3 regions of the Bradyrhizobium sp. SZCCHNR1002 genome follow, and region 3 is predicted to be linked to each of the others. Evidence: predicted binding sites of a transcription regulator. Region 3 holds the regulator's gene; each other region holds the start of a gene.
What was found. The regulator PhoB, encoded in region 3, activates phosphate uptake and scavenging genes when phosphate is short. The targets are predictions, from matches to a motif close to TGTCATNNANCTGTCAT.
Positions count from the first base shown of each region.

Region 1: a site for PhoB is predicted at 1,546-1,562, ahead of QX108_RS09345 (UDP-2,3-diacylglucosamine diphosphatase). Genes of this name have one in related genera too.
Region 2: a site for PhoB is predicted at 1,857-1,873, ahead of QX108_RS18405 (alkaline phosphatase D family protein). Genes of this name have one in related genera too.

Region 1 is NZ_JAUHIS010000001.1:2,097,146-2,100,421, reverse strand. It holds gene pyk (pyruvate kinase) at 1-1,393, shown strand, start outside; gene QX108_RS09345 (UDP-2,3-diacylglucosamine diphosphatase) at 1,586-2,398, shown strand; gene QX108_RS09340 (threonine/serine dehydratase) at 2,456-3,276, shown strand, end outside.
Region 2 is NZ_JAUHIS010000003.1:468,744-472,019, forward strand. It holds gene QX108_RS18395 (4a-hydroxytetrahydrobiopterin dehydratase) at 1-89, opposite strand, end outside; gene QX108_RS18400 (TAXI family TRAP transporter solute-binding subunit) at 436-1,794, shown strand; gene QX108_RS18405 (alkaline phosphatase D family protein) at 1,940-3,276, shown strand, end outside.
Region 3 is NZ_JAUHIS010000002.1:488,885-492,160, reverse strand. It holds gene pstB (phosphate ABC transporter ATP-binding protein PstB) at 1-713, shown strand, start outside; gene phoU (phosphate signaling complex protein PhoU) at 742-1,458, shown strand; gene phoB (phosphate regulon transcriptional regulator PhoB) at 1,475-2,182, shown strand; gene QX108_RS14670 (trypsin-like serine protease) at 2,323-3,276, shown strand, end outside.

The DNA of each region.
Region 1 (3,276 bases), on a different contig from region 3:
CGTTGCGACCGTCGGCCCCGCCAGCAATTCACCGGAGATGCTGAAGGCGCTGTTCCTCGCCGGTGTCGATACGTTTCGTCTCAATTTCAGCCACGGCACGCAGGCCGATCACGCCAAGGTCCACGCCGCGATCCGCGCGCTGGAGAAGGACGTGCAGCGACCGATCGGCATCCTGATGGATCTGCAGGGGCCGAAGATTCGCGTCGGCACCTTGCGCGACAAGAAGATCCAGGTCGACGCCGGTGAGACGATCCGCTTCGTGTTGAATGGCACCGAGGGCGACAAGGATTCGATTCCGCTGCCGCATCCCGAGATCTTTGCGGCGGTCGCGCCCGGTCACGATCTCCTGATCGATGACGGCCGCGTGCGTGTGCGCGTCACCGGCCTCGGCGACGACTGGATCGAAGCCAAGGTGATCGTGAGCGGCGCGATCTCCAATCACAAGGGCGTCAATCTTCCAGGCACCATTCTCGAACTGTCGCCGCTGACGGCGAAGGATCGCTCCGATCTCGCTTTCGGCCTCGATCTCGGCGTCGACTGGGTGGCGCTGTCCTTCGTGCAGAAGCCGTCCGACGTGATCGAGGCGAGGGGGCTGATCAACGGCCGAGCCGGCATCATGTCGAAGATCGAGAAGCCGGCGGCGCTGGAGCGGATCGACGACATCATCCAGCTGTCGGATGCCATCATGGTCGCGCGCGGCGATCTCGGCGTCGAGATTCCGAACGAGGACGTGCCGGGCAAGCAGAAGGAGCTGGTGCGCGCCTGCCGTCTCGCCGTGAAGCCGGTGATCGTCGCGACGCAGATGCTGGATTCCATGGTGGCGACGCCGACGCCGACGCGCGCCGAGGTCTCGGACGTCGCGACCGCGATCTATGACGGGGCCGATGCGGTGATGCTGTCGGCGGAGTCGGCCAGCGGCCAATATCCGCGCGAGGCGGTGGCGATGATGGACAGCATCATCAAGAGCACCGAGAAGCACAAGATGTACGGCTCGATCATTCAGGCCACCCAGCCCGACGAGGAGCAGACGCCGCCGCATGCGGTGGCGACCGCGGCGGCCGACCTCGCGTCCGCGATCCACGCCAAGGCGATCGTGGCCTACACGTCGAGCGGCACCTCGGCCTCGCGCGTCGCGCGCAAGCGGCCGAGCCTGCCGATCCTCGCGATCACGCCGAACGAGGATACATCGCGTCGCATGTGCCTGTTGTGGGGCGCGCACAGCGTGCTGTCGCAGGACGTGCAGAGCTACGAGGAGATGGTCGAGCGTGCGACGTTCTTCGCGGTCCAGGAGGAGTTCGCCGACAAGGGCGACCTGCTGGTCGTCGTCGCCGGCATTCCGTTCGCCCAGGCCGGCACCACCAACAATCTGCGCGTCGTCGCCGTGCCCAGATAGGAGGCAGCCGAATTCCCTGTCTGCGCCGCCCGCTTGTCGCCTGATTGTCGCACCGCGCTGGTATCGCGGGAACGTGACGAGGACACCGCGAGTCGTGATGCGAACGGTGTCCGTCGCGGTCCGGCAGGATGGGTTCTGCCGGCGCGGCCGCTCGTCATCGCCGTGTCATCAGGGACTGTTAGGTGGGCGCGCATGGGACTCGAGACTGCTGGTGAAGAAAGCCCGACGAAGCGCTTTCGGACGTTGTTCATCTCCGACGTACATCTCGGAGCCCGCGGCTCGCAGGCCAATCTTCTCGTCGATTTCCTGCGCCACCATGATGCCGATACGATCTATCTGGTCGGCGACATCATCGACGGCTGGGCGCTGAAATCGAGCTGGCACTGGCCGCAGTCGCACAACGATCTCGTGCAGAAGATGCTGCGCAAGGCGCGCAAGGGCGCCAAGATCGTCTACGTACCGGGCAACCACGACGAGTTCCTGCGCGGCTATTACGGCACGCATTTCGGCGGCATCGACGTCGTCGAGAACATCGTCCACACCGGCACCGACGGCAAACGCTATCTGGTCATCCATGGCGACATCTTCGATCTGGTGGTGCAGAACGCGCGCTGGCTCGCCCATCTCGGCGACAAGGCGTACGACTTCGCGATCCAGATGAACCGCCTGGTCAACTTCTTCCGCCGGATGTTCGGCGTGCCCTATTGGTCGCTGTCGCAATGGGCCAAGCAGAAGGTCAAGAACGCGGTCAACTACATCGGCGCGTTCGAGACGGCGCTGGCCTCCGAGGCGCGCCGGCATGGCGCTGACGGCGTGATCTGCGGCCACATCCATTGCGCCGTCATCCGCGACCAGGATGGCATCCGCTACATGAATTGCGGCGACTGGGTCGAGAGCTGCACGGCGCTCGTCGAGCACGAGGATGGCCGGTTCGAGATCCTGACCTGGACTGATCCGCAGCGACAACCTGCGCCGGTTCCGCAACTCGCAGCCCGCGCCGCCTGACGCCGGTCGACGCCGGCTCCCTTGCCTCTCGGCAATCGAGCGCGGTAAAATAGGGGTATGACAGCTCATGCCCCGATCCTGCCCGTCACCGTCGCCGACATCGAGGCGGCGGCCCGCGTTCTCGCACCGGTTGCGGTGCGGACGCCGCTCCTGCCGGCCCCCGTGCTCAGCGAGCGCTTGAACGCCAATGTGTTCGTGAAGCCGGAGGTGCTGCAGCGGACCGGCTCATTCAAGTTCCGCGGTGCCTACAACAAGCTGGCGTCGATCCCGCTGGAGGACCGCGGCAAGGGTGTCGTCGCGTTCTCGTCGGGCAATCACGCGCAGGGCGTCGCCCACGCCGCGACGCTGCTGGGCATGGACGCCACCATCGTGATGCCCTCGGACGCGCCGGCCGCCAAGCGCGAGCGGACCAAGGCGTTTGGGGCCGACGTCGTGCTCTACGATCGCGACCGCGAGGACCGCGAGGCGATTGCGCGCGACATCGCCGGCAAGCGCGGTTCGACGGTGGTGCCGCCCTACGACGATCCCTATGTGATCGCGGGGCAGGGCACGGTCGGCCGCGAGATCGCCGAGGATCTCTCGGGCCTCGGCCTCTCGCCGGATCTCGTGATCGTGCCGGCGTCAGGCGGCGGGCTGCTCGCGGGGGTCTCGACGGCGGTCAAGGCGCTCTTTCCGGAGACGCAGATGGTGGTCGCCGAGCCCAAGGGCTTCGACGACCATGCCCGCTCGCTGCGGGCCGGCCACCGCGAGGCCCATGACGCCAAGGGCCGCACCATCTGCGATGCCCTGATGGCTGCGATCCCTGGAGAGATCACCTTCGCCATCAACAGCCGGCTGTTGTCGGCGGCGGTGGAGGCCTCGGATGAAGAGGTGGGCCG
Region 2 (3,276 bases), on a different contig from region 3:
TCGACCTCGGACCAGCCGGGAAGGTCCCGCAAGGCGCTCGCGCGCGCCTCGGCTGACATTCTCTCCACCATGTCGAACCTCCCGTTCATCTCGTCGGTGCATCGGGGCGGCGCGGCAGATCCGGAGCTCTACGGGCATCGGCCTGCGCCGCGTCACCCGGACCGGCGCGCCAGAGTAGCAGAAACGGCATCCGGATCAGAGCCTTGCGACAAAACCGACGCGGACCCGTCATGCAACCGCCGGGATCGTCGCGCACTCGGGCTCCGGTAACCATGACGCAGATGTCACCCCGGACGGAAAAGAAATTTGCTACAGTTTCGGCCTAGCGAAGGACGAGGCCCTGCGGAGCTGCGCATCGCGCGGCCCCCAACCGATCGGATCACCGGAGGACTGGACCTGGCAGACCCCCAGACCACGCCAGCGCAGCGCTCGCAGATGCGCCCTGCCGTGTTCGTCGTCATCGCCGGCATCCTCGCGGTCGTCGGCGCGCTGGCGGGCGCCTATTATTTTGCCATGCGTCCGGTGGTGCTGAAGATCGCCGTCGGTCCGCCCAACAGCGACGATCTCAAGGTCGTCCAGGCCTTGACCCAGGCATTCTCGCAGTCCCATGCCTCCGTCCGGCTGCGGCCGCTCCCGACCGAGGGCGCCGGCGAGAGCGCGCAGGCGCTGGCCGCGGGCAAGGTCGATCTCGCCATCGTGCGCGGCGACCTCGAGGTGCCGAAGAACGCGCAGGCGGTGGCGACCCTGCGCAAGAACGTGGCCGTGCTGTGGGTGTCGCCCGCAGGCAAGGGAAAGGGCCGCAAGGGCGCGGCCAAGATCACCAAGATCTCGCAGCTTCCCGGCCACAAGGTCGGCATCATCGGCCGCACGCCGGCCAATGCCAATCTGCTGAAGGTGATCCTGCACCAATACGGCGTCGACGCCGGCAAGGTCGAGATCATCCAGTTTCCGATCACCGAGGCGGCCGAGGCCGTCCGCAACCAGCGGGCCGACGTCTATCTCGCCGCCGGCCCGATCAACAGCAAGATCACGGCCGATGCGATTGCGGCTGCCACCAAGGATGGCGGCGTGCCGACATTCCTGGCGATCGATTTGGCCGGAGCCATCGCGCAGAACCATCCCGAATATGAGGCGGCAGAAATTCCGGCCGGCGCCTTCGGCGGCTCGCCCGACCGGCCGGAGGATGAGGTCAAGACGATCAGCTTCAGCCACCATATCGTCGCGCGTAGAGGGCTCGCCGAGTCGACCGTCTCCACCTTCACCCACCAGCTGTTCTCGGTGCGCCAGCAACTGCTGTCGGAATTCCCGCTCGCCGCCAAGATCGAGACGCCGGACACCGACAAGGATGCCGCGATCCCGGCCCATCCCGGTGCTGCGGCCTTCGTCGATGGCGAGGAGAAGACCTTCCTCGATCGCTACAGCGACTACATCTGGTGGGGCTTGATGGCGCTGTCGGCGATGGGCTCGGCCGGCGCCTGGTTCGCCGGTTACCTCAAGCGCGACGAGCGGACGATCAACACCACGCTGCGCGACCGGCTGCTGGAGATGATCACCATCGCACGCAAGAGCGACTCGACCGAGGAGCTCGACCAGCTCCAGGCGGAAGCCGACGAGATCCTGCGCAACACGCTGACCTGCTTCGAGGACGGCGCCATCGAGCATGCGGCCCTGACCGCCTTCAATATCGCGCTCGAGCAGTTCCACAACGCGGTCGCCGATCGCAAGCTGATCCTGATGAGCATGCCCGCCAACCTGCAACGCACCGGCGCGCAGTTGCGCGCCGCCGGCACCTGAGCCGGTCTCGGTCATCTTCGTGCTGCATCTGGCATTGGCCCGTGTGCTGGGGCGAGCGGCCTTGTAATTTCAACGTCATCAATCTTTTCTAGGTCTGCGGCGTCCTGGCAGCGCGGTTCTGCGCGCCATCCGACGAGGAGATCGTATGACCATTCACATTCCCCGCCCGCAGCTCCACAAGCTCTCCCGCCGCCGCTTCCTGTCGACGGCTGCCGCCGGCGTCGCGACGCTCGCGATGCCCGGTCTGAGCCGCGCCGCTGACCGGCCGCAGATCACGCATGGGGTGCAATCCGGCGACGTCGGCATGGATGGCGGCGTCGTCTGGGCCCGCGCCGACCGGCCGTCGCAGATGATGGTCGAGGTCGCGACCACCGAGTCGTTCAAGAACGCGCGCCGCCTGCCGCCCATTGCGGCGCTTCCCGAAAGCGATTTCACTGCCAAGATGCTGGTCGATGGCCTGCCGAGCGGTCAGGACATCCTCTATCGCGTCAAATTCCGTGATCTCTCGCACCCCGCGGTCGAGAGCGAGGCGGTCGTCGGCCGCTTCCGCACGGCGCCAGGCAACACGCGTGACGTGTCGTTCGTCTGGGGCGGCGACGTCGCTGGCCAGGGCTGGGGCATCAATCCCGACGATGGCGGCATGTTCACCTTTGCCACGATGAAGAAGCATCGCCCCGACTTCTTCCTGCACTCCGGCGACACCATCTACGCCGACGGCCCCATCAAGCCGGAGGTGAAGCTGCCGGACAACAAGGTCTGGAAGAACCTCACGATCGAGGAAAAGGCCAAGGTCGCCGAAACGCTCGACGAATTCCGCGCCGCTCACAAGTACAATTTCCTCGACGAGAATGTCCGCGCCTTCAATGCCGAGGTGCCGATCTTCGTGCAGTGGGACGACCACGAGGTCACCAACAACTGGTCGGCCTCCAAGGAATTGCCGGCCGCCTACAAGGAGCGCAACATCCAGCTGCTCGCCGCACGGGCGGCGCGCGCCTTCCACGAGATGTATCCGATGCGCGAGAGCATCAACGAGCCCGGCCGCATCTACCGGACCATCAACTACGGCCCGCATCTCGACGTCTTCGTGCTGGATGAGCGCAGCTATCGCGGCGCCAACGGCGCCAATCTCGAGGACAAATATGGCCCGGCGTCCTACTTCATCGGGCCGGAGCAGCTGCGCTGGCTGAAGCAGGCGCTGCTGAACTCGCGGGCGACCTGGAAGGTGATCGCCTCCGACATGCCGCTCAGCATCATCGTCTATGACGATGCGGCCAACAAGAAGGGCTCCGAAGCGATCGCGCAGGGCGATGGTCCTGCGCGTGGACGAGAGCTGGAGATTGCCGAGATCCTGCGCTTCATCAAGACCGCGCCGATCCAGAACACCGTCTGGCTCACCGCCGACGTCCATTACGCGGCGGCGCACTATTACGATCCCAACAAGGCGCAATTCCAGGACTTCGAGCCGTTCTGGGAGTTCGTCTC
Region 3 (3,276 bases):
GCGATCATCACGCGCTGAAGAACATCAACCTGACGCTGGGCACCAACCGCGTCACGGCGTTCATCGGTCCGTCCGGCTGCGGCAAGTCCACCCTGCTGCGCATCTTCAACCGGATGTACGACCTCTATCCGGGCCAGCGCGCCACTGGCCAGCTGATGCTCGACAACACCAACATTCTCGATCCCAAGCTCGACCTCAATCTGCTGCGCGCGCGGGTCGGCATGGTGTTCCAGAAGCCGACGCCGTTCCCGATGACGATCTACGAGAACATCGCCTTCGGCATCCGGCTCTATGAGAAGATCTCGAAGTCCGAGATGGACGACCGCGTCGAGAAGGCGCTGCGCGGCGGCGCGCTGTGGAACGAGGTCAAGGACAAGCTCAACGCCTCCGGCCTGTCGCTGTCCGGCGGCCAGCAGCAGCGCTTGTGCATCGCCCGCACAGTCGCCGTCCGGCCCGAGGTGATCCTGTTCGACGAGCCGTGCTCGGCGCTCGACCCGATCTCGACCGCCAAGGTCGAGGAGCTGATCCAGGAGCTCGCGGAGAACTATACGATCGCGATCGTGACCCATAACATGCAGCAGGCGGCGCGCGTCTCCGACAAGACCGCCTTCATGTATCTCGGCGAGCTGATCGAGTTCGACGAGACCAGCAAGATCTTCACCTCGCCGAGCGATCGGCGGACCCAGGACTACATCACCGGCCGGTTCGGCTGACGCCGACAGCATTCTTCAGGAGATCAACATGGCCAGTGAACATACCGCCAAGGCGTTCGACAGCGATCTGCAGGATCTCACCCGGCTGGTGTCGGAGATGGGCGGCCTCGCCGAGCGGCTGATCGTCGATTCCGTCGACGCGCTGGTGCGGCGCGACGTGGCGCTCGGCCAGAAGGTGGTCGCCGCCGACGCCGAGGTCGACAAGCTGCAGCGCATCATCGAGGAGCGCGCGGTGCTGACGATCGCCCGCCGCCAGCCGATGGCCGTCGATCTGCGCGAGATCGTCGGCGCCATGCGCGTCGCCACCGATCTGGAGCGGATCGGTGACCTCGCCAAGAACATCGGCAAGCGCGTCGCCGCGCTGGAGAGCGACTTCCATCCGCTCAAGCTGATCCGCGGCCTGGAGCACATGACCGACTTGGTGCAGTCGCAGGTCAAGACGGTGCTGGATGCCTATGCCGCGCATGATTTGCCGGCGGCGATGACGGTCTGGAAGGGCGACGAGGAGGTCGATGCGATCTGCACCTCGCTGTTCCGCGAGCTCCTCACTTATATGATGGAGGACCCGCGCAACATCTCGTTCTGCATCCACCTGATGTTCTGCGCCAAGAACATCGAGCGGATCGGCGACCACGCCACCAACATCGCTGAGACGGTTTTCTATATGATCGAGGGCCAGCAGATCATGGACAAGCGCCCGAAGGGCGACATGACCAGCTTCGCGACCACGATCCCCGGCAACTGAGAAAGACGATTTCGACATGGGCGCGCGAATTCTGGTGGTTGAGGACGAGGAGGCGCTGACGACGCTGCTGCGCTACAACCTCGAGGCCGAAGGCTACGAGGTCGAGACCGTGGCGCGCGGCGACGAGGCCGACACGCGGCTCAAGGAGCGCGTGCCCGATCTGGTCGTGCTCGACTGGATGCTGCCGGGCCTGTCCGGCATCGAGCTGTGCCGGCGGCTGCGGGCGCGGTCCGAGACCAAGCAGCTGCCGATCATCATGCTCACCGCCCGCGGCGAGGAGAGCGAGCGTGTGCGGGGGCTTGCGACCGGCGCCGACGACTACATCGTCAAGCCGTTCTCGGTGCCGGAGCTGCTGGCGCGCGTGAAGGGCCTGCTGCGGCGGGCGAGCCCGGAGCGGCTCGCGACCGTGCTGTCCTATGGCGACATCGAGCTCGACCGCGAGAAGCGCCGCGTCGCGCGCTCGGGCCGGCCGATCGACCTCGGCCCGACCGAATACCGTCTGCTCGAATTCTTCCTCGAGCATCCCGGCCGCGTGTTCAGCCGCGAGCAGTTGCTCGACAGCGTCTGGGGCCGCGACATCTATATCGACGAGCGCACCGTCGACGTGCACATCGGCCGTCTGCGCAAGCTGCTCAATCCGGGTCGCGAGCAGGATCCGATCCGCACCGTGCGCGGCGCGGGCTATGCGCTGGACGATCGGTTCGCCAAGAGCGAGCAGGCATAAGGAGCGGCAGATGTGAGGGACGTGCAGGTGTGAGAGGCGAGCAGGCCGGATTAAGGACACCGCGGTCCGCTTTCCGCCACGCCGCCGCCGTCTTGATCGAGTGTGCTGAGCGGCCCGTGTTTTGGTTCCAGCGGACGCCCTTGCTCAAGACGATCATCACAAGTCTTGCCGTGCTGCTCGGCAGCCTGGCCGGTGCACCGGCCGCCGAGCTCGAAGACGCCGTCGCCGCCGCCGGAAACGGCCAGCATGACGTTGCGCTGCGCCGCCTGCTGCCGCTCGCCGCCAAGGGCGATGCGCGGGCGCAGTTCGACGTCGGCTTCATGCACGCCTTCGGCTGGGGCCAGCCGCGCAATGCGGCCGAGGCGCTGGCATGGTATCGCAAGGCGGCGGACCAGGGCCTCGCCGTCGCCCAGCACTATCTCGGCATCGCCTACGTCAACGGCGAGGGTGTCGCGAGCAACTACGGCGAAGCCGGCCGCTGGTTCAGCCGCGCTGCAGCCCAAGGCTTCGCCCAGTCGCAATACATGCTCGGTCTGATGATGCTCGACGGCCGCGGCGTGAGCCAGGACCTCGTGCAGGGCTATGCCTGGCTGGTGATGGCCGGCCGCAACGGCGTGCGCTCGGCCGGCCGCGACGTGCAGCGGGTCAAGCTGACCGAGGCGCAGCGTGTCCAGGCGCAGGCGATGATCGCGAGCTGGAAGCCCAGATTCGAATCGACGGATGCCGGGGTGGCCAACCCGCGTCCCGAGCAGTTGCTCGGACTCGACCGGCACATCGGCGAGGTCGTGGACCCGACCTCCTGGCCTGCCTCGTCGATCGGCGTCGTCACCGTGGCGCAGTATTCGACCGGCGGCTGGTGTACCGGCACTCTGATCGCGCCGCGCGTCGTGCTCACCGCCGCGCATTGCGTGTTCAACGGGCTCGCGCAGGTCAATCCCGGCAACGTCCGCTTCCTGGCCGGCATGAACAGGGGCACGCCGGCCGCCTCATCGATCGCCGAACGGCTGATCGTCGCGCCCGAGTTCGTTCCGACCCAGCACGACCGATGGTCGCTCGACCGCTCCCCGGCCGATTGGGCGCTGATCATCCTGAAG